Regions from separate parts of the Pseudoalteromonas sp. MB41 genome, predicted to be linked through region 3. Evidence: predicted binding sites of a transcription regulator. Region 3 holds the regulator's gene; each other region holds the start of a gene.
The links. The regulator MetJ, encoded in region 3, represses methionine synthesis genes. The targets are predictions, from matches to a motif close to TAGACGTCTAGACGTCTA.

Region 1 (7,490 bases), on a different contig from region 3:
GTAGTAATACGTTACCACCCGCTTTTAATAGCTTTGCAAGGTGTAAACGGTTTCGCTCACCGCCTGATAAGTCTTTAACGAATTTTTGTTGGTCGTTACCTTTGAAGTTAAAGCGACCAACATAGGCGCGGCTTTGGAATTCAAAGTTACCAATTTTTAATACGTCTTGACCGTTAGAGATCTCTTGGAAAACGGTGTTGCTTTCATCCATGTCGCCACGGAACTGATCAACGGTAGCAAGCTCAACTGTTTCACCCACAAGGATTTCACCACTGTCTGGCTTTTCTTCACCGCTTAACATTTTGAATAAGGTTGATTTACCCGCACCATTGGCACCGATAATACCTACGATTGCACCTTTTGGCATCGCAAAGTTTAAGTCGTCGATTAAAACACGATCGCCAAAGCTCTTCTTAAGACCTTTTACTTCAATAACTTGGTCGCCTAAGCGTGGACCCGGTGGAATGAATAGCTCATTCGTTTCGTTACGTTTTTGGTAATCGTTCTGTTGTAGCTCAGAGAACTGTGCCATACGCGCTTTAGACTTAGCTTGACGGCCTTTCGGATTTGAACGAACCCATTCAAGTTCTTGTGCAATTGACTTTTGACGTGCTTTTTCAGATTTTTGTTCTTGTTGTAAACGTAAATCTTTTTGCTCAAGCCATGATGAGTAGTTACCTTCCCACGGAATACCTTCACCACGGTCAAGTTCTAGAATCCACCCAGCAACGTTATCTAAGAAGTAACGGTCGTGGGTTACAGCGACCACAGTACCTTCGTAGTCGTGTAAGAAACGCTCTAACCATGCCACAGACTCTGCGTCTAAGTGGTTGGTTGGTTCGTCAAGAATCAGCATGTCTGGTTTTTCAAGCAGTAAACGACAGATTGCAACACGGCGACGCTCACCACCCGAAAGGTGTTCAATTTTAGCATCCCACGGTGGTAAACGAAGAGCATCTGCTGCGCGCTCTAATACGTTATCGATATTGTGACCGTCGTGTGCTTGGATAATTGCTTCAAGCTCGCCTTGCTCTTTTGCAAGTGCATCAAAGTCAGCATCTTCCATAGCATACTCGTTGTATACTTCATCAAGACGGTTTAGCGCATTTTTTACTTCGCTTACGGCTTCTTCAACGGTTTCGCGTACTGTTTTGTTTTCGTCTAAAACAGGCTCTTGCGGTAAGTAACCTATTTTTGTGCCAGGTTGTGGACGAGCTTCACCTTCAAAGTCTTGGTCAACACCTGCCATAATGCGAAGTAACGTCGATTTACCTGCGCCATTTAGACCAAGCACACCAATTTTTGCGCCCGGGAAAAAGTGTAAAGAGATATCTTTTAAGATAGTGCGCTTAGGCGGCACAACTTTAGAAACTCGACTCATCGAGAATATAAACTTATCTGGTAACACCATGAAAAGAGCCTTCAATTTATAAGAAAAATTAACAGCCACTATTGTATACCCAAACCACCTCAAAATACAGAATTCAGCGTTTATCAGGGGCTTAATATCATGGTACTGCTTTGCAAAAATAGCGCATGCATTTAAGGAGCATAAATGCAGAGTAAGCGCCTTATAAGCATTGCACAAAGGCTTAAAAGTCATTTTTACAGCGGTGTTGGCTTAAACACAATAACAAGCCACTTTTTGAGATGCTTACTCTTTTATCGTGATTAAACACAACCGTCATTCGCAGAGGCACTGCTTTTAGCAATTTAAGGGCCTGCGCATCAACGAAACTGGCTTCCTAAGAGGTTGCTTTAGCACAAATAAAAAAATCATTTGGACATCTAAACATCTAGAGGTTGAAATTTCTAACTATCCGTTCATAATTAGCAGTCTAATAAGTATGCTCGGAGCCCACTATGCCCATTACAGTCAAAGATGAATTGCCCGCAATTGTAAAATTACGTCAAGAGAACGTATTTGTAATGCCTAAAAGTCGTGCGAAAACGCAAGAAATTCGTCCAATGCGTTTGGCCATCTTAAACTTAATGCCGAATAAAGTGGAAACCGAAGTGCAGTTTATTCGGTTGTTGGCTAATTCACCGTTGCAAGTGAATGTTGAGCTGCTGCGTTTAGACACCCACCGAAGTAGCAGTACCTCAGAGCAACACCTCGATACGTTTTATCGTTACTTTTCTGAAGTAAAAGACAATAACTACGATGCCATGATCATCACAGGCGCGCCGCTTGCACATTTAGAGTATGACGACGTTGCTTACTGGGATGAGCTAAAAGTGATTTTAGACTGGGCTGAGCACCACGTTACGTCAACATTATTTTCATGTTGGGCGGCTCACGCAGGGCTTTATCATCACTATGGTTTAAAACGAGAGTTAATGCCTAATAAGCTCAGTGGCGTGTTTACGCACAAAAGTTATTTTGAGCATGCCGCGTTAACGCGCGGTTTTGATGATACCTTTTTAGTTCCGCACTCGCGCTATGGCCACATTGATATTGAAAAAATTAACAGCTGTGATGATTTAGTAGTATTAGCAGGGTCTGAGCGTGTTGGGGCGTATTTAATTAAGAATAAATCAGGCAGCCAAGTATATATAACGGGCCATCCTGAGTATGATGCGCATACATTAAAAGGGGAATATTTACGCGACTGCGAAAAGTCAGACGATGCGCCAAAACCAGAAAACTATTTCCCTGACGATAACCCAGATAACGAACCGTCGAAAACATGGCAAAGTCACGCCTTTTTATTGTTTTCGAATTGGTTAAACTACTACGTGTACCAAACAACACCGTATGATATTAACCTAGTTAGCCAAGACGTAAGGACTAACAACTATGCCGAGTAATGCAGTGAATAAACGCGAACAATTAACCGAGGCGCTCAAGCAGCGAATTTTGATCCTCGATGGCGCGATGGGCACCATGATCCAAGAACATAAATTAGAAGAACAAGACTATCGCGGTGAGCGTTTTAAAGACTGGCATGTCCTTATTAAAGGCAATAATGATTTATTAAGCCTTACTCAGCCAAAGATTATTGCTGATATTCACCGCGCATACCTTAATGCAGGTGCCGACATTATCGAAACCAATACGTTTAATGCCACCACTATTTCGATGGAAGATTACGACATGGCGAATTTAAGCCGTGAGATCAACCTAGAATCAGCCAAGCTTGCTCGCAGTGTCTGCGATGAATTTGAAGCAAAAGATCCAAGTAAACCTCGTTATGTGGCGGGGGTATTAGGGCCAACGTCAAAAACTTGTTCTATTTCGCCTGATGTCAATGACCCCGGTTATCGTAACATTAGCTTTGATAAGTTAGTGACAGCATACGTTGAATCAACCTTGGCACTGATGGAAGGGGGAGTTGATTTAATCTTAATCGAGACCATATTCGATACCTTAAATGCAAAAGCGGCCTCGTTCGCAGTAGAAGAAGCCTTTGAGCAAGCAGGGCGCACGTTGCCTGTCATGATCTCAGGCACCATTACTGATGCCTCAGGGCGAACTTTATCGGGGCAAACGACCGAAGCTTTTTATAATTCGATTCGTCATATTAAGCCGTTATCTATTGGTCTTAACTGCGCACTGGGTCCGGATTTATTACGCCAATATGTCGAAGAGTTATCACGCGTTTGTGAAACTTTTACCTCGGTTCACCCTAATGCAGGTTTACCCAATGAGTTTGGTGAGTACGATTTAGAAGCACCTGAAATGGCTGAAGAAATAATCGATTGGGGCAAGTCAGGCTTTATTAATATTGTTGGTGGTTGCTGTGGTACAACCCCTGCACACATTAAAGCCTTTGCCAAAGGCCTTGCAGGAGTTAAGCCTCGTCCATTGCCTGAGCTTGAAGTGCGTATGCGCTTATCGGGCCTTGAAGCGTGTAACTTAAACTAAGGTAGCCGAAATGACACAACAAATAGCAGTATTTACTAACGTCGGCGAACGTACCAATGTGACCGGTTCAGCCATGTTCAAGCGATTGATCATGGAAGAAGATTACGAAACCGCCCTTAATGTTGCCCGTGAACAAGTCGAAAATGGTGCACAGATCATTGATATCAACATGGATGAAGCCATGTTGGATTCAAAAGCCGCGATGGTGAAGTTTCTGAACTTGATTGCCTCTGAGCCAGATATTTCTAAAGTACCGATCATGATCGACTCATCAAAATGGGAAGTTATTGAAGCCGGCTTAAAATGTATTCAAGGCAAGGCGATTGTAAACTCAATTTCACTGAAAGAAGGTGAAGAGCCTTTTATTCGTCAGGCAAAGTTAATTAAACGTTTTGGTGCTGCTGCAGTCGTCATGGCGTTTGACACCGACGGACAAGCAGAAACCGCAGATCGTAAATTTGAAATTTGTGAGCGGAGTTACCGTATTCTAGTGGACGAGATTGGTTTTCCACCAGAAGACATTATCTTCGACCCGAATATATTTGCAGTAGCAACCGGGATTGAAGAGCACGACAACTATGCTGTTGAATTTATTGAAGGCACGCGCCGAATAAAGCAAAACCTACCGTACTGTAAAGTGTCGGGCGGGGTGTCAAACGTGTCGTTCTCGTTCCGTGGTAACAACCCCGTACGTGAAGCGATCCACTCAGTATTTTTATACCATGCCATTAAAGCGGGCATGGATATGGGGATTGTGAATGCAGGCCAGTTGGCTGTGTATGACGATATTCCGGCTGAGCTTAGAAAAGCCGTTGAAGACGTTATACTGAATACCGACCCCGGTGCGGGTGAGCGCCTTGTAGAGCTGGCTCCAAAATACTCAGGGATGGCGCAAGCTGAGCGAGTTGAAGATTTAGAGTGGCGTACATGGTCCGTTGAAAAGCGCCTAGAACATGCGCTTGTAAAAGGCATTACTGAGTATATCGACGAAGACACTGAAGAGTGCCGAGCTGCAGCTGATAAGCCTATTCATGTGATTGAAGGCCCGCTGATGGATGGCATGAATGTGGTGGGTGATTTATTTGGTGCAGGTAAAATGTTCTTACCGCAGGTGGTTAAATCGGCGCGCGTAATGAAACGCGCAGTGGCTTACCTAGACCCCTATATCGAAGCAGAAAAAGAAGAAGGTGCCACGAACGGTAAAGTGGTTATGGCGACCGTTAAAGGCGATGTACATGATATTGGTAAAAACATTGTTGGCGTAGTACTGCAATGTAATAACTACGACGTGATCGATTTAGGTGTGATGGTGCCTGCGGAAAAAATTCTACAAACCGCGATTGACGAAAAAGCCGATATTATCGGTTTATCAGGCCTTATTACGCCCTCATTAGATGAAATGGTGCATGTTGCTAAAGAAATGACTCGTCGTGGTTTCGACTTACCCTTATTAATTGGGGGTGCTACTACCTCGAAAGCCCATACCGCAGTGAAAATTGAGCCACAGTACGATAAAGGTGTGGTGTATGTAAATAATGCCAGTCGTGCTGTTGGTGTGGTCTCTAACCTATTGTCTAAAGAGTTAAAACCTGCGTTTTTAGAAAAAACCAAAGCGGAGTACGAAAAAGTACGTGAACAGCAATCGCGTAAAAAACCACGCTCGAAGCCTGTCACCATTCAACGTGCTCGCGATAATGCCGCACAACTTGACTGGGATAACTACACCCCACCCGTGCCTAAAAAGCTCGGAGTGACAGAGTTTAAAAATGTGTCGATTGCCACGTTAAGACAGTACATCGATTGGACACCGTATTTCATGACATGGTCAATCGCAGGGAAGTATCCGCGTATTCTTAACGATGAAATTGTGGGTGAGCAAGCGCAAAGCTTATTTGCTGATGCCAATGCGATGCTTGACGATTTAGAACAGTCAGGTGCGCTACAACCACTGGGCGTGATTGGTTTATTCCCGGCAAACCGAGTGGGTGATGACATTGAAATTTACACCGATGAAACGCGTACAGACGTGTTAACAACCTCGTGCCATCTGCGTCAGCAAACAGAAAAAACCGATTTTGCGAATTATTGTTTAGCGGATTACATCGCCCCCAAAGGAGTCCCCGACTACTTTGGTGCCTTTGCCGTAACCGGAGGGCTTGAAGAAGACGACCTTGCTGATGCCTTCGATGCGAAACAAGATGACTATAACAAAATTATGGTTAAAGCCGTTGCAGACCGTTTAGCAGAGGCTTTTGCGGAATATTTGCATGAGCAGGTACGTAAAGAGTATTGGGGCTATGCAAGCGATGAAAACTTATCGAATGATGAGCTTATTCGCGAAAATTACCAAGGTATTCGTCCTGCACCGGGTTACCCTGCGTGCCCTGAGCACACAGAGAAAAAGAAAATCTGGCAGCTACTCGATACTGAAAATCGCATAGGTATGAAGTTGACGAGCTCTTACGCAATGTGGCCGGGAGCGGCGGTGTCTGGTTGGTATTTTTCTCACCCGGATTCTAAATACTATGCCGTGGCGCAGATTCAAAAAGATCAGGTTGAAGACTACGCTAAGCGCACCAACATGACGCTTGAAGAAGCAGAGCGCTGGTTATCGCCTAATTTAGGCTATGAGCCAGAGTAAAAAGCAATAACGTGCTATTCAAAAGCACCGTAAGTACTTAACTTACGGTGCTTTTTTGTTTTTATTTAAGGTAAATTGCATTTCTACCTCCGTTAAAACGCGCTTTAAAATCATACTTTCTTCCTTTTAATCAGCATTTAGCATGTGAAATGAGGCCAATATCCTTCAAATTTAAATATTTGTGTTAAAGTTATTAGTGTAAAGCAAGGAAATTAGGGTAAAGGTGTGATTGATTCAAGCAGCGCAAGTGACAAAGATAAAGCGCTATTTTTACGCGTATTTGCATTTATTGGTGCCATTACTTCTTTTGTAATGTCGGTTACAAGCTACCAAGATGGCTACATAACGCTCAGTTTTTTACTGGTTATTGGCGGCTTTGTTTTTGTATCGCCCTTTGTCCTTAAAAATCGCGACCGTGCTATTGCTGTGTTAATGCTTTATGCCTTGTACTCGATGATGTGCTTTTTGATTGTGTCGGGTGGTAATAATGGAACTGGGCCTTTGTGGTTATTTATTGTATCGCCTGTTACCTTTTTTATACGAGGTTTAAAACGCGGCGCATTTGACTTAATCATACTGGCTATTGTGATTTCAGTGCTGTTTTACTTCACCGATAAGCTTGGGTATTACAGCTATCCGAATCATTATTTTACGACCCGTGTCATGCTGTGTTTTTCGATTCTTTGTATTCTTGGTGGTTTCTACGAGTATTACCGTAATAAGTACAGTCGAGAGCTTATTGAGCAACTAAAAATAAATCAAAAATTAGCCCGTATTGATGCCATGACCGATTTGTTTAATCGCCGTTATGCTACTGAATGCTTGCAAGATGCGCGTTTTAACGAAGGGGCTGTCTTTTTGTTGATTGATGTAGATAACTTTAAACAAGTGAATGACACCTATGGTCATCAAATTGGTGATGATGTGCTCACTTTCATTGCTTCAATCCTCAAAAGTGTGAGTGGCGAAGAAGACATTGTT
Region 2 (7,490 bases), on a different contig from region 3:
TAAATTTGAACCAGCAAGGTCAGCTGAGCCGCCCATAAACTCTGGTAATAATGGACCAAATGCATTCAGTGCATTTTGTGAAGCTTTACGTGTTGCAGGGTTTGCAGGGTTTGCTTGCAGCTCTTCGATGTACGCTTGTGACTTTTCAGCCCAATCTGCTGGCAATTCGCCATTTGTACGACGCTTAAATTCTGCTGCTAGCTCTGGGTGTGCATTTGCGTATGCCGCAAACTTTTCGTCCCAGTTTGATTCTAGCTGTTGGCCCTTTTCTTTTGCGTCCCATTCGCTGTAGATATCAGCTGGGATTTCAAATGCTTCGCCTGTCCAGCCTAAGAACTCACGTGCCGCTTTGATCTCATCATGACCAAGTGGAGCACCATGACAGTCATGACTACCCGACTTATTAGGTGAACCGTAACCAATCACTGTTTTACAACAAATTAATGATGGCTTGTCGGTAATGCTACGTGCTTCTTCGATTGCTGCGCGGATGGCCTCTGGGTTGTGACCATCAACATCACTCACCACGTGCCAGCCATATGCTTTAAAACGTGCAGGTGTGTCGTCGCTGAACCAACCTTCTACTTCACCGTCGATAGAGATGCCGTTGTCATCCCAAAACGCAACAAGTTTACCCAGGCCTAATGTGCCCGCTAATGAACAGGCTTCGTGAGAGATACCTTCCATTAAACAGCCATCACCCATAAACGCGTAGGTAAAGTGATCAACGATGTCGTGGCCTTCACGGTTAAATTGAGCAGCAAGCGCTTTTTCAGCAATTGCCATACCTACCGCATTTGTGATCCCTTGGCCTAATGGGCCCGTAGTGGTCTCAATACCTGGTGCATAGCCATACTCTGGATGCCCTGGTGTTTTTGAATGCATTTGACGGAAGTTTTTAATTTCTTCAAGTGGTAAGTCGTAACCACTTAAATGTAGTAGAGAATAAATCAGCATCGAACCGTGGCCATTTGAAAGAATAAAGCGATCACGGTCTGCCCACTCTGGGTTCGTCGGGTTGTGCTTTAGATAATCGCGCCATAGTACTTCTGCGATATCTGCCATGCCCATAGGGGCTCCAGGGTGGCCAGAGTTGGCCTGTTGTACTGCGTCCATTGATAAGACGCGAATAGCATTTGCAAGTTCTTTGCGAGATGGCATGAATTCTCCTACCTTTAATGTATTTGCGCTGGTTGTTTGTTAAGCCCCATTCTTACTTATTGTATGGGTGCAGTGCAATTAAAAATCCGTATTAAATGGGTCTATTACCACTGTTTATTAAGAACGAAATGTTATTAGTAATTTAAAATAGACGTCTAGGCGTAAAATAACTATGCAAACATAATTGTTTTAGATAAAATACGCCCCTTAATTTTTTAGCGCTATTACCGACGTTAGTGAAGCGCAATATTTGTGAGCAGAAATACAATGGCAAAACATTTATTTACTTCTGAATCTGTATCTGAAGGTCATCCGGATAAAATCGCGGACCAAATCTCTGACGCGGTTCTAGATGCTATCTTAGAGCAAGATTCTCATGCCCGTGTTGCATGTGAGACTTACGTTAAAACTGGTATGGTTATGGTGGGTGGTGAAATCACTACTAGCGCGTGGGTTGATATCGAAGAAATTACACGTAAAACTGTACGTGAAATCGGTTACACGCATTCAGACATGGGTTTTGATGCTGACTCGTGCGCAATCCTAAACACTATCGGTAAACAATCTCCAGACATCAACCAAGGTGTTGACCGTGCACGTCCAGAAGACCAAGGCGCGGGTGACCAAGGTTTAATGTTTGGTTATGCATGTAACGAAACAGACGTTTTAATGCCTGCACCAATCACGTATTCACACCGTTTAGTTCAGCGTCAAGCGCAAGTTCGTAAAAGCGGTGAGCTTAACTGGTTACGCCCAGATGCAAAATCACAAGTAACATTTGCATATGAAAATGGTAAGCCGGTAGGTATTGATGCTGTTGTTCTTTCAACGCAACACTGTGATTCAATCTCACAAAACGACCTAGTAGAAGCGGTAATGGAAACCATCATTAAGCCGGTTCTTCCAGCAGAGCTTATCTCTAGCGCAACGAAATTCTTCATCAACCCAACTGGCCGTTTCGTTATCGGTGGCCCAATGGGTGACTGTGGTCTGACTGGTCGTAAAATCATCGTTGATACATACGGTGGTATGGCGCGTCACGGTGGTGGTGCTTTCTCAGGTAAAGATCCATCAAAAGTTGACCGTAGCGCTGCATACGCGGCACGTTACGTTGCTAAAAACATGGTTGCTGCGGGTCTTGCTGACAAGTGTGAACTTCAAGTTTCTTACGCTATCGGTGTTGCAGAGCCAACATCTATCAGCATCGAGACATTTGGTACAGGTAAATTAGAAGAAGCACGTCTAATCGAATTAGTGCGTGAGCACTTCGACCTACGTCCTTACGGCTTAATCCAAATGCTTGATCTTGAGCGTCCTATCTATCAACCGACTGCCGCTTATGGTCACTTCGGTCGTGAAGAGTTCCCTTGGGAGCGTACAGACAAAGCAGACGCACTTCGCGCAGCTGCTGGCCTGTAATAGGGTATACAGACTGAAAAAGCGCCATTTTGGCGCTTTTTTTGTGTTTAATTTTTTACTCTAAATTTTTATACCATTGCGCTTAAATAAGTGGTCTATTTTGAGGCAATAAAACCGCATTGATAACAAGGCAAAAATTTAGTTATTTAGTTGTTCTCGGCAATTGCTCCTGCATTGCTCTACCTCCTGCATCCATGCTGTCGTAAACCAAATATTTTTAACGCAGATAGCGACTGGTTTAATCTCTCAAAATGATTAAGTATTATTGCGCTTGGTATTAATTACAGTAACGCCATTATCTTTTCATACACCGCCACCAGCCAAACCAGTGCTAAAATAACCAATGACAAGGTCACCGCTGCCGAGGCCATATCCTTTGCGCGCCCAGACAGTACATGATATTCAATCCCCACTCTGTCAGTCAGCGCTTCGATGGCCGAATTGAGTAGTTCAACAATCAACAGTAATAAATACGGAATAAACAACACGAGCCAATGAGTCAGTGACTGCGCCAGAAAAACCGATAACGGTAATAAACACACCCCTAAATAAATTTCTGAGCGAAAAGCTGACTCTTCTTTAAATGCGGCCTTAAAACCTTTAATTGAGCACCTTGTGGCTTTTAAAATACGTCCAATACCAATGCCGTTGGGTTTATTGACCAAGGGGATTTTGGGTTCTTTCATGCTGTTCCTAGTACGAATAAACTTCGCAGATAATATTCATAAATACCTAAAATGTCATCTTCGCTTTACTAAGATAAGCACTTTCCTGGCACACTTGGGGGATTTGTCCGTGAAAACGCATTCTTTTTTAGCTGTTCACGCAATGCTTGTAATGACTTAAACACACTTTTTAAAGATACTTTATTACTTAACCAATGCGGAATAGCACCGCTTGGATCTGCATACGCTTGGTGGGTAATCAGTAAGTTATTTTGCTGTTGCTCTAAGCGCCAATAAGCGGTGAGCTCTTTAATACGCACCACCCCTTTTACCAAGGGTTTAACGTAGGGCTGGCTGGTAATTTTAAGCTCGGTTTTATTATCGCTTAAGGTGTGATAGCAAGAGTAGCTCACTAAATCACGATCAGAAACCGGCCAAGGCGAGTTAAAGCGCGTATAAACGAGCGTCTCTGCGGGGCTAAGCCGCTCTATTAAGGTTACACTTTGAACATTTTCGAGCCAATTTGGCGCGTTGTCGGTGTCGCTTAGTAAGGCCATAAAGTCATCTGCCTTGGTATCTTCAACAACCACAGATGCATTAATTTCGATAATGCCGCTGTCATGTTTTTGATACGTGACCTTTATACCTTCTTGCTGCTTGTAAGTATGCCATTCTATTGGGGTCGCGACAGTTGAACAACTAAACCACGCTAACCCAATGAATAGCCAACGATTCACAGATTTATAACCAGTAGGGATCAGTATTGAATGAGGCATGACGACTTTGTTCCATGGCGCTCACTAAAAATTCTGACTTTTGCTCGAGCCACGTTTGAATCTTTGCTAATTCCTGATCGTCTTGTCCTGCACACAACTGCTTTAAATACTCAAGAGTACTGAGCTCGTAAATACCATGCGAAATATCTAACCAAGGAATACGAAACTCGCTTCTGTCGTCTTTATTGAATAATGCCCCCAAACAGTTACCACTTAAAAGAGAGTTTTCTAGACGAGTACGCAACGATAAATAGTCTTTATCACTCAGTGCTTGTTGTTCAGGAATAAGCTCATGCATATCGTGCCAATCTTTTGCAAATAAGCGCTTGGCTATATCTGCTACTGGTTTTTCTGCAGCTTGGAACTCTGCCTGCCCCCACGACTTACGCCATTGCTTTTCAATCAACCAGGTGGTCAATTGCAACAGCAAACGGTTGTAACGGGTGCTGTGAAATAACGCTTTTACATCGTCAATACTCGGCTGAAGCTCTTTTAGGTCGTTAATCACTTGAGTTAGCTCTGGTGCGCTATTAATTTTTTTATAATAGGCGTGACGTTTTGAGGTATAGGTTTTTAACTGAATGGCGTTTTCTACCCACGCCAACTCACTCAGCAACCACTTTAACTCAGTACGTAATGACTCTGTATCATCCTTACTAACAATATCATCGAACAGCCAAAAGGTGTGGCGAATTAATCGAATGCCATCAGTGACTCGTTTTAAGGTTTTTAAGCTCGGCTTGATGAAGTAACAGGCTTCATGCTTTTGTACAAAGCGAATCGCGTAATTTATCCCTGCGACCAAAGCTTGTTCTTGTGTGGCCTCTTTTTTAAGAGGCACAAACCCAATCGATTTACTTGCTTTTAGTGGGGTGTTATCGGCTAAGCCATAACCTCGTGCAGCTTTCGAATATAGCCCAAGACGTACATTACATTCGCTAACCAGTTTATCTGCAAGGGCAAATAACTCGTGGCGACTGCCTTCAATTAATTCCACTTCAAGCTCAGAGATCAGCTCAACTTTACCTGACGCTGCAATTTCACCTTTATCAAGTACAACCTCAATTTTAGCCCCACTGTTGGTTTCGATTAACCACGTGCGACGAATAAAGTTAGTACTAAAAATAGGATACAGGTTGTCGGCAATCGCATTAACTTGCATGCCATGCGGCCAAATTGTGGCATCAAAAGCCATTAAATCTGGGCGACCACCCTCTAAAGGTAAGTTATATTCTGGGCGTTGATGTAATCCACCTACAACTTCGCCAGCGAGTTTAATCGTTTGCTCGCACTGGTTATCACAGCAGCGGGTACGCAAACCAATATCCAGTGCGCGTAACTCACGACTTGGCGTATCATAGTAAGCATTTTGTAAGCTGCGTGACGGTTTATTTGTAACGGTTTTTGCAAATTGAGTAATTAATGCGGGGATCAGTGGAACAACGGCATCTGACACCAAAAACTTCAGTTCTATCTCAGTATCCATTCGTTTTGCGGAGTACATTTAAAATAAATAAGTGCTCAAAATAAACAAAGCAGCTACTTAATGCAAACTTTTTCCTGATTTTTACCCTCAAACCCTGTCTTGGATTACAATATCAGCCTTGCTATTAATAGTTGAAATCCCTACTATCTCTATACATTACGTATTTAAAAATTTGACCATTTTTGGGCAAGGTTACATTAACAAGGTAGATTGATGTTAAAACAGTGTATTTTTGGGCTGCTCCTATCAGCCGCCACTTTCATTAGCTATGCAGAAGAAGCGCCTACAAGCGACAACGGAAACACCGCATACATAGTCGACAACCTCTATACCTTTATGCATTCAGGCCCGAGTAAAAACTACCGTATTTTGGGGTCAGTTGATGCAGGTACTCAAATTACCTTGTTATCAGAAGAAGATAATGGTTATTTTAAAATTCGCGACGACAAAGACCGCGAAGGCTGGGTAGAAACGAAGTTTATCAGCGAGAACGCCGGTATCCATCAGCAATTTCAAGCTCTGAATAACGACATGACCTTGATGCAAGAGCAATTACGCCAAGCAGAAATTGAACTACCGCAATTACAAGAACAAAACAGAACCCTCACTGAGCAAAACCAAGCGCTAAGCGAACAAATTGAAAAACTAAAAAGCACCATAGAATCTGAGCGCAACGTGAAACAATTAGCCAGTGCCAAAGAAAAACGCCAACTATTAACTTACGGCGGCGCTATTGCATTTATTGGTTTATTACTTGGTATTATTTTAACGATTATGCTTTCACGCCGAAAACGTTATGATGGTTGGGCGTAATAATAGCAACCCGCAATAATAGTTAATCATTTTTAGGGATTGATTAAGCGAGTGGGTATAACCCAGCAAAAAATCTTCATAAAAAAAGCACCGTTTGGTGCTTTTTTTGTTTAGATATCGAATCTTAAACCGCTATCTTGTTTTATCTTTTCGATCACCATATAGGTGTGGTGCGTACCAACACCGGGAATATCAACCAAATCACCCAAAACTTGGCGATATTCGTCCATATCAGAGACTCGCACTTTTAATAGGTAATCGTATCCGCCTGCCACCATGTCGCACTCGACCACTTGTGGAATATTTAAAATATATTCTCTGAACACTTTAAACACTGAGGTATTTGAGGTCACTAACGACACTTGCACATGAGCCAACAAACTTTGATTAAGCTTGGCTTCGCTTAACTTTGCATAATACCCCTCAATGTAGCCCTCTTGCTCTAAGCGCTTAACACGGTCAAGGCATGGACTCGGACTCAAATTGACCTGTTTTGCCAGGTTTACGTTTGATATTCTGCCATTTTTTTGCAGAGCGTCTAAAATTGCTAAATCGATACGATCTAACATGCGTAATCTATTCGGGTTAGTCATAACAGAATTTTATGCGGCTAAGTTAACGGTATGCCCTGTAAATTATCGTAAATCGAAAAATATAACCAGCATATTCTGCTGGATTTTAATTAGAATGCACGGATTATATCAATGGTAAGAAATACTTTTAGTTTATTTCTAGACTCCACATACCAGAGGGTTACATATGCTATTTAATGGCGATTTGACAACTGAATGTCCAATTAGACAAAAGATCCGCGACTTTTACCGTATAGATGAAAATGCGGTTATCGATCACATTTTGCCTTTGGCTGAAGTAGGCGTTAAAGCCCGTAGCCGAGCGTGGGAACGTGCTCGTCAAATGGTTTTAAATATCCGTCGCGACCAAGATGGTCAAAGCGGTGTCGATGCACTGTTAAACGAATTCTCACTATCGAGTGAAGAAGGCGTTGTTTTAATGTGTTTAGCAGAAGCATTACTACGTGTTCCAGATAAGGCAACGCAAGACTCGCTTATCCGTGACAAGCTTGCCAAGGGTGATTGGAGTTCGCATTTAGGTAGCAGTGACTCTTTATTCGTAAACGCCTCATCTTGGGGTCTGTTAGTAACGGGTAAA
Region 3 (7,490 bases):
CAAATAGACACTTGCTTGGCAAAGGTATAGCTTGCTAACAAGGTCGCACTGTAGTCACTGCCATTACGACCCAGTGTTACCGTCTTACCCTGACAATCTGCAGCGATAAAGCCTGTCACCACATTGATCTTTGCTTTACTGATCGCATCGGTGCATTGCTGTTGATTCTTTTGATGCAATAGTTGGCCATCATTTAATGTAAATAACTGCCGTGCATCCACATCCTGTGCTGCCACACCCAGCTGATTTAGATAGCCCGCTAATAAACGCGCAGACCATACTTCTCCATGTGCTAGCAACACGGCTTCTTGTAGTTGCTGTTTTGCAATAAGTGTATTTAATAGCGCCAGCTCATCTTTTAATTGTGCCAATGCCTGCTGCTTGTTTTTTGCTACTAACAGCTGCTCTATTAAGGCGCGCTGATTATTATCAATCAGCAATAAAATATCACTAACCGCTTGGCTATCTTGCTGTTGATAACTTTGCCAAAGTTTTACCAAGGTGTCGGTTGTTTTGCCCGATGCAGACACCACCACACAATCACCTTGCTGCGTATTTGCTAAAACAATATTTGCCACAGCATGATAACGCTCCGCAGAGCTTAAGCTTGAGCCACCAAATTTATGAACAATATTTACCATTTTTCTACCACAATGCCGTATGTGCTGGCGTTAACTTAAAAGTGCTGCTTTGTTGCGTATTGGCTTGCGTGTGCGTTTGCGTCGCGTTGCTCTGAGTGGCTTGCTGCCCCTGACCTGGTTTAACTAAATTGAAAACACGGTCTAAATCGGCAATTAAATCTTTTACATCCTCAATGCCAACAGAGATACGAATTAACGTATCACCCACCCCTGCTTCTAAGCGTGCTTTTGCCTCCATTCCAGCATGAGTCATGGTCGCAGGGTGGCAAATTAAACTCTCAACGCCCCCCAATGATTCGGCTAAGCTAAACTCTTTAAGGCCTGTTAGAAAAGCCGCAGCGTCATTAATGTCGCCTTTAATATCAAAACTCACCATGCCACCAAAACCGCGTTGCTGTGCTTTAGCGAGCGCATGCTGAGGATGAGAAGCGAGACCGGGATAATATACTTGGCTCACAAACGGTGAATCTTCTAAATATTCTGCAATTGCAAACGCATTCTCTTGGTGCTGTTTTAAACGCACATTTAAAGTGCGTAAACCACGCAGAGTAAGATAACTATCAAACGGTGCACCCGTAATACCAATATTATTTGCCCACCAAGCCAGTTCATCACCCAACTCTTGCGTTGCTGCAATAACAGCACCGCCAACCACATCAGAGTGACCGTTAATGTATTTAGTCGTTGAATGCACGACTATATCAACACCAAACTCAATCGGGTTTTGCAAGGCCGGCGATAAAAACGTGTTATCAGCCGCAACAAGTGCACCGGATTGTTTAGCAATGGCGGTAATCGCTTTAATATCTGTTAGGCGTAAAATGGGGTTACTGGGTGTTTCAATCCAGATCAGTTTAGGTTTTATCGCTAAGATTTCTTGGTGATTTTCAGCTTTTGTTAAATCAAGCACTTTTAGTTTCAGTAAACCGCGCTTCTCTAATGAGGTAAATAAACGATAGCTACCGCCGTAACAGTCATGTGGAATAACCAAGGTATCGTCGCTATTCAAAAGCTGTGTCGTTAAGTGAACAGCCGCCATGCCTGTCGCAGTAATAATGCCTTTAGCTCCGCCCTCTAGTTCAGCGAGTGTTTCGGCTAAAATATCACGGTTAGGGTTACCACTGCGGCCATAGTCATATTGGCGCTTAGTATCAAAATCAGCGAACGAATAGGTGGTTGATAAGTAAATTGGTGGAACGACTGCACCGTGGTGTTTATCGGCTTCAATGCCATGACGAACAGCAATCGTCGCTTTATTTTTTTCACTCATTTCATCACCTACTTAGAATTGGATGTTTAGACGTCTAAAAGGTTAGATGATCAAATATGAGAAGTCAAAGCATTTATCGCCATTACATAGAAGTTTATACATTTACACGACTAGATGGCTAAATAACTAGTATTTGACTATCTTTTTTAAAGCGATAGAATTTCCGCATCTTGCGCTGTGGATAAGGCGTAAACAACTGACAACCGAGGCAACGAAACAACTTATGGCTAAATGGAACGGTGAATACATTCACCCATATGCAGAACACGGTAAAAAATCAGAGCAAGTAAAAAAAATTACCGTATCAATTCCGCTGAACGTATTAAAAGTATTAACTGATGAGCGCACGCGTCGTCAGATTAATAATCTTCGTCATGCTACTAACAGTGAGCTACTGTGCGAAGCCTTTTTACACGCTTTTACAGGTCAACCATTACCGAATGATGACGACCTTCGTAAAGATAACCCTGAAAAAGTACCTGAAGAAGTAAAAAGAATTATGCAAGAAATGGGGTTAGATATCCCCGTACTTGATTCAGAGTAAATATTTCGGCCATCGGATCGTAGCCGATTTCTCAGACATAAAAAAACTCAGCCTTGGCTGAGTTTTTTATTTGCAGTTAGTTATACCTACCCGCTTAATCAAACGAATAGGTACCTAATTATTTAACGCATGTAGTTTTCTGGCATGTCAATTTGCGCCACACCAGACTCAACAGCTGCTTCTGCAACAGCACGTGCAATACGTGGTAATAAGCGTGGGTCCATTGGTTTTGGAATAATGTACTCAGCACCAAACTCAAGTGAATCAACACCCGACGCCTTAAGCACTTCGTTAGGCACAGGCTCTTTCGCAATACTACGAATAGCATGCACCGCTGCGATTTTCATTTCATCATTGATTGATGTCGCACGCACATCAAGCGCACCGCGGAAAATGAATGGGAAACACAATACATTATTAACCTGATTAGGGTAATCAGAACGCCCTGTTGCCATAATTAAATCATTACGTGCACCGTGTGCAACAGCTGGCGCGATTTCTGGATCAGGGTTTGAACATGCAAAAACCACAGGCTTATCTGCCATCAGTTTTAAATCTTCAGCGGTTAATAAGTTAGGGCCAGATACACCAACAAATACATCAGCATCGGCTATCACATCTTGCAAAGTGCGCTTATCGGTATTGTTCGCAAATAGCAATTTATACTCGTTTAAGTCATCACGACGTGTATGGATCACGCCTTTGCGGTCAAGCATATAAATGTGCTCACGCAATGCACCACATTTAATAAGTAGTTCCATACATGCAACCGCTGCTGCACCGGCACCTAAACACACGATAATCGCGTCTTCGATATCTTTACCCTGTACTTCAAGCGCATTTAGCATGCCTGCTGCTGTTACGATTGCAGTACCATGTTGGTCATCGTGGAAAACAGGGATGCTACAACGCTCAATAAGCGCTTTTTCAATTTCGAAACACTCTGGCGCTTTAATATCTTCTAGGTTGATACCACCAAACGTATCGGCAATATTTGCAACAGTATTAATGAAGTCTTCTGTCGTGCGGTGTTTTACTTCGATATCTATCGAGTCTAAACCTGCAAAGCGTTTAAATAAAAGTGCTTTACCTTCCATCACAGGTTTTGATGCAAGCGGACCTAAATTGCCTAAGCCTAAAATTGCGGTACCGTTTGAAATAACCGCAACCATATTACCTTTGCCGGTGTATTTATAGGCATTTGCTGGATCGGCTGCTATCTCACGGACGGGCTCTGCGACACCTGGACTATATGCTAGAGCGAGATCATTAACCGTTTCTGCTGGTTTAGTTAGTTCTACACTAATTTTACCTGGAACGGGGTGAGCGTGGTAATGTAATGCTTGTTCACGAAAATCTGACATAACGCGATAGTATCCTGCAATAAGTTAAAAAGTGAGAGGGCTTGCATCTGTACGATACCTGTAATATATAAAAATTCCAAGTATTATCAGGTCTATCCTGTTATATGCTATATCGCTTAATTTTAAAGGATTTCCCAACAATTTCTGCACATAGTTTTAATTCACAACAGATAAAAATTCATCTATTTGTGGCCATTTAAGCACCTGTTTTTGTATTTTATAGGCACGAACACAGCAAATAACCGAAACTTAGCAAAATGAGCAACTTTAACGAACTTAACAGCATTTATAGGTGAAGTTCATATAAATTGTTACTTTTTACAACTTTTGGAATCATTTATATCATTCAAAATATAGCGAAGGGATCACTATTTGTCTGCATTATTAGCGATATATTGGGCATAACAAGCAGAAATAGTTATGCACATAAAGCGTGTAGGCATGGGATATAAAAAAGAATGGTTCTGAATTTCAGGCATAAAAAAAGCACCCAAAGGGTGCTTCTTTCAACTAAACAGCAGATATTACTTCTTGCTGCTAAGTGCACCGAAGCGCTTGTTGAAACGATCAACACGGCCGCCAGTGTCTAAAATCTTTTGCTTACCAGTGTAAAACGGGTGACACTCAGAACATACGTCTAAGTGGATGTCTTTACATAAAGTAGAGCTAGTTTCGAATTTGTTACCACATGAACAAGTTGCAGTGATAGCTTCGTACTTAGGGTGAATACCTTCTTTCATAGGAACCTCTAGTTAAGGCCGCATCGCTCTCCAAACCCGAAGTCTGGCACCATACGTCGTTAATACAATTAATAGGTCGCGTATTTTATAGCTCAAGCAGCCTCTCGACAAGCTTTAAATTCATCTTTAGCTAAAAAAATAAACAAGTCATCAAACGTTCAGTATTTGTTGGTAGGTTTTTAGCACTAATTTTAGTACATTAGCAGCACACGCTATTTTTTCTATTCTTAATTCAGTTGAGTTGTTATGCACTTTGTAGAAGTTGCCATAAAAGTCCCTTTACAGCGTACCTTCGATTATAAAGTTGAGCAGCTGCTACATAGCCCTGAGCTGCGAGTAGGCATGCGTGTGCGTGTGCCTTTTGGCTCTCAAAAAAAGATAGCTGTCGTACTGGCAGTCAAAACCAGTACCGATGTACCCGAAGATAAAATTAAAGCCATTATTGATGTTATAGACGATGCCCCTATTTTATCTGAGCAACACTTAGCACTGCTAAAATTTACTGCTCGCTATTACTGCTACCCACTTGGTGAAACAATTCATACAGCGCTTCCAGCGGCACTGCGCCAAGGTGAATGCCCAGACAAAACCAGTATAAATATGGTTGAACTGACCGACAAAGGTGCAAAATTACCTTCACTCAAAGCAAAAACACAGCTTAATTTGCTGAAGCAGCTAGCGCAGTCAGGCAAGTCATCCTTAACCGAATTAAAAGCACTCGGCTTTAATAAAAAAACCATTGATAGCTTGCTCGAAAAAGAACTCATTAAACAGTTTATCGAACATGATAACCAATGGCAGCAACGCGCCCCAACAATTGGCAGTAAACCAACTCTAAACAAAGAACAAGCCGTTGCATGCACAACGATTAATCAAGCCAGTGGGTTCACCTGTTTTTTACTTGAAGGCGTTACCGGCAGTGGTAAAACAGAAGTGTATTTACAATGCCTTGAAGAGGTTCTAAAAAAAGGCCAGCAAGCACTGGTGTTAGTGCCCGAAATTGGCCTAACACCACAAACCGTTAATCGTTTTCGCCGTCGCTTTCCCGATACCCCTATTATGCTTTGGCATTCAGCATTAACCGACAACGAGCGCTTGCAAACATGGCGTTTCTGCGAAAAAGGCAGCTGTGCCATTGTTATCGGCACTCGTTCGAGTATTTTCTTACCTTTTTTATCACTTGGTATGATCATTGTTGATGAAGAGCACGACAGCTCGTTTAAGCAACAAGATACGCTGCGTTATCATGCTCGCGATTTAGCAGCCTACAGAGCTTATCAACAGCAAATACCCTTGATACTAGGTAGCGCAACTCCCGCTCTCGAAACCTTACATAAAGCAATAAATAACAAGTACCAACTATTGAGCTTAACGGAGCGTGCGCAAACCAGCACTGATAACCAATTTCACTTAATGGATATGAAAGGCCAACCCGAACAAGCCGGTATTGCCCATGCAAGTTTGACCTATATGCGTCAACATCTTGAGCGCGGCAAGCAAGTCATGGTGTTTTTAAATCGACGCGGCTTTTCTCCCACACTCATATGTCATGAGTGTGGCTGGTTAAGTGAGTGCTCACGTTGCAGTACCAGTGCCACATTCCACAAAGCAATTGGACAAATGATCTGCCATCATTGCTCCGAGCAGCATGCGGTGCCCCATCAATGCCCCGACTGTGGCAGCACACAGATTTTTCCTAATGGTAAAGGCACGGAACAAATTGAAGAGTTTTTAGCAGAAACTTTCCCTGATATACCCATTAGCCGCATTGACCGAGATTCAACTCGTCGTAAAGGCAGCTTAGAAAAAGCCCTCGACGACATAAATCAAGGGGGGGCGCGTATTTTGGTGGGCACGCAAATGCTTGCGAAAGGCCATCATTTTGCCGATGTCAGTTTAGTGCTTATTTTAGATGTTGATAGTGGTTTGTACTCGTGTGATTTTCGCGCTACAGAACATTTAGCACAGCTTGTCACTCAGGTTGCAGGCCGTGCAGGACGCAGTGGTGAACCAGGACAAGTACTGTTACAAACTCACTTTCCTGAGCACCCACTATTGCAAGATTTAGTGAATAATGGCTATCAAGATTTTGCGCGCTATGCCCTTGCAGAACGAGAAGATGCTCAGCTCCCCCCCATAACAAACATGGCAATTGTGCGTGCCGAAGGACATAACATAAATCAAGTCATGGATTTTTTAACTGATTTGGTTCCTGTCCAGAACATATCTGGTATACAATTGCTCGGACCGATCCCTGCGCCATTGGAGCGTGTCGCAGGTAAATATCGGTTTCAGTTACATATTCAAGCGCTGGAGCGCTCCCACTTACACCAATATTTAGCGCAAATGGTTGACTATATAAGCACCAGTAAATTAGCGCAAAAGGTGCGTTGGAGCTTAGACGTTGATCCAATAGATATGATTTAAAGGCCAATAAAAAAGTCATGGCACAACACGATTACATAAATAAAAAACCATCAAATCGAAATAATAAAAAACAAGCCCCGGCAAAAAAGCCGTTCCCTATTGTTCTTGTCTTTGTCGCCCTTATTTTGCTGGGTGGGTTTGGGTATGGTTTATGGTATATCAAACATAATGCCGATCCTGAACTTGTTGAGCAGCAAGCTAATCCAACAAAATCAGAAGAAGAAAAGGTTATTCCAAAACCGAAACCACCCGAGTTTATTAAAGAAATAAAAGAACACGAAATTCAGGTTGAAGTAAAAGAGATTGAGCAAAAAGGCCCTTATGTAATGCAATGCGGCTCTTTTAGAACGCTTGAACAAGCTCAAACCTTAAAAGCGAAGATTGCATTTGCAGGCTTAGTGTCTGAAGTTAAACGCGTAGAAGGCAGTAATGGCATTTGGTATAAAGTACGTTTAGGCCCTTACGAAACCAAACGTCTGGCAGAAAGCGACAAAAACAAACTCA

Region 1: a site for MetJ is predicted at 1,782-1,799, ahead of metA (homoserine O-succinyltransferase). Genes of this name have one in related genera too.
Region 2: a site for MetJ is predicted at 1,310-1,327, ahead of metK (methionine adenosyltransferase). Genes of this name have one in related genera too.

Annotation. Positions count from the first base shown of each region.
Region 1 is NZ_JAJJZF010000001.1:723,799-731,288, reverse strand. Features, by position in the region: gene ettA (energy-dependent translational throttle protein EttA) at 1-1,411, opposite strand, end outside; gene metA (homoserine O-succinyltransferase) at 1,864-2,811, shown strand; gene LPA49_RS03270 (homocysteine S-methyltransferase family protein) at 2,801-3,868, shown strand; gene metH (methionine synthase) at 3,879-6,509, shown strand; gene LPA49_RS22350 (GGDEF domain-containing protein) at 6,735-7,490, shown strand, end outside.
Region 2 is NZ_JAJJZF010000009.1:135,855-143,344, reverse strand. Features, by position in the region: gene tkt (transketolase) at 1-1,161, opposite strand, end outside; gene metK (methionine adenosyltransferase) at 1,429-2,580, shown strand; gene LPA49_RS11255 (diacylglycerol kinase) at 2,862-3,266, opposite strand; gene LPA49_RS11250 (START domain-containing protein) at 3,335-4,021, opposite strand; gene LPA49_RS11245 (CYTH and CHAD domain-containing protein) at 3,987-5,507, opposite strand; gene LPA49_RS11240 (TIGR04211 family SH3 domain-containing protein) at 5,721-6,320, shown strand; gene LPA49_RS11235 (winged helix-turn-helix transcriptional regulator) at 6,431-6,913, opposite strand; gene putA (bifunctional proline dehydrogenase/L-glutamate gamma-semialdehyde dehydrogenase PutA) at 7,080-7,490, shown strand, end outside.
Region 3 is NZ_JAJJZF010000007.1:20,172-27,661, reverse strand. Features, by position in the region: gene metL (bifunctional aspartate kinase/homoserine dehydrogenase II) at 1-641, opposite strand, end outside; gene metB (cystathionine gamma-synthase) at 646-1,911, opposite strand; gene metJ (met regulon transcriptional regulator MetJ) at 2,135-2,455, shown strand; gene LPA49_RS09215 (malic enzyme-like NAD(P)-binding protein) at 2,578-3,819, opposite strand; gene rpmE (50S ribosomal protein L31) at 4,344-4,559, opposite strand; gene priA (primosomal protein N') at 4,806-6,986, shown strand; gene LPA49_RS09200 (SPOR domain-containing protein) at 7,004-7,490, shown strand, end outside.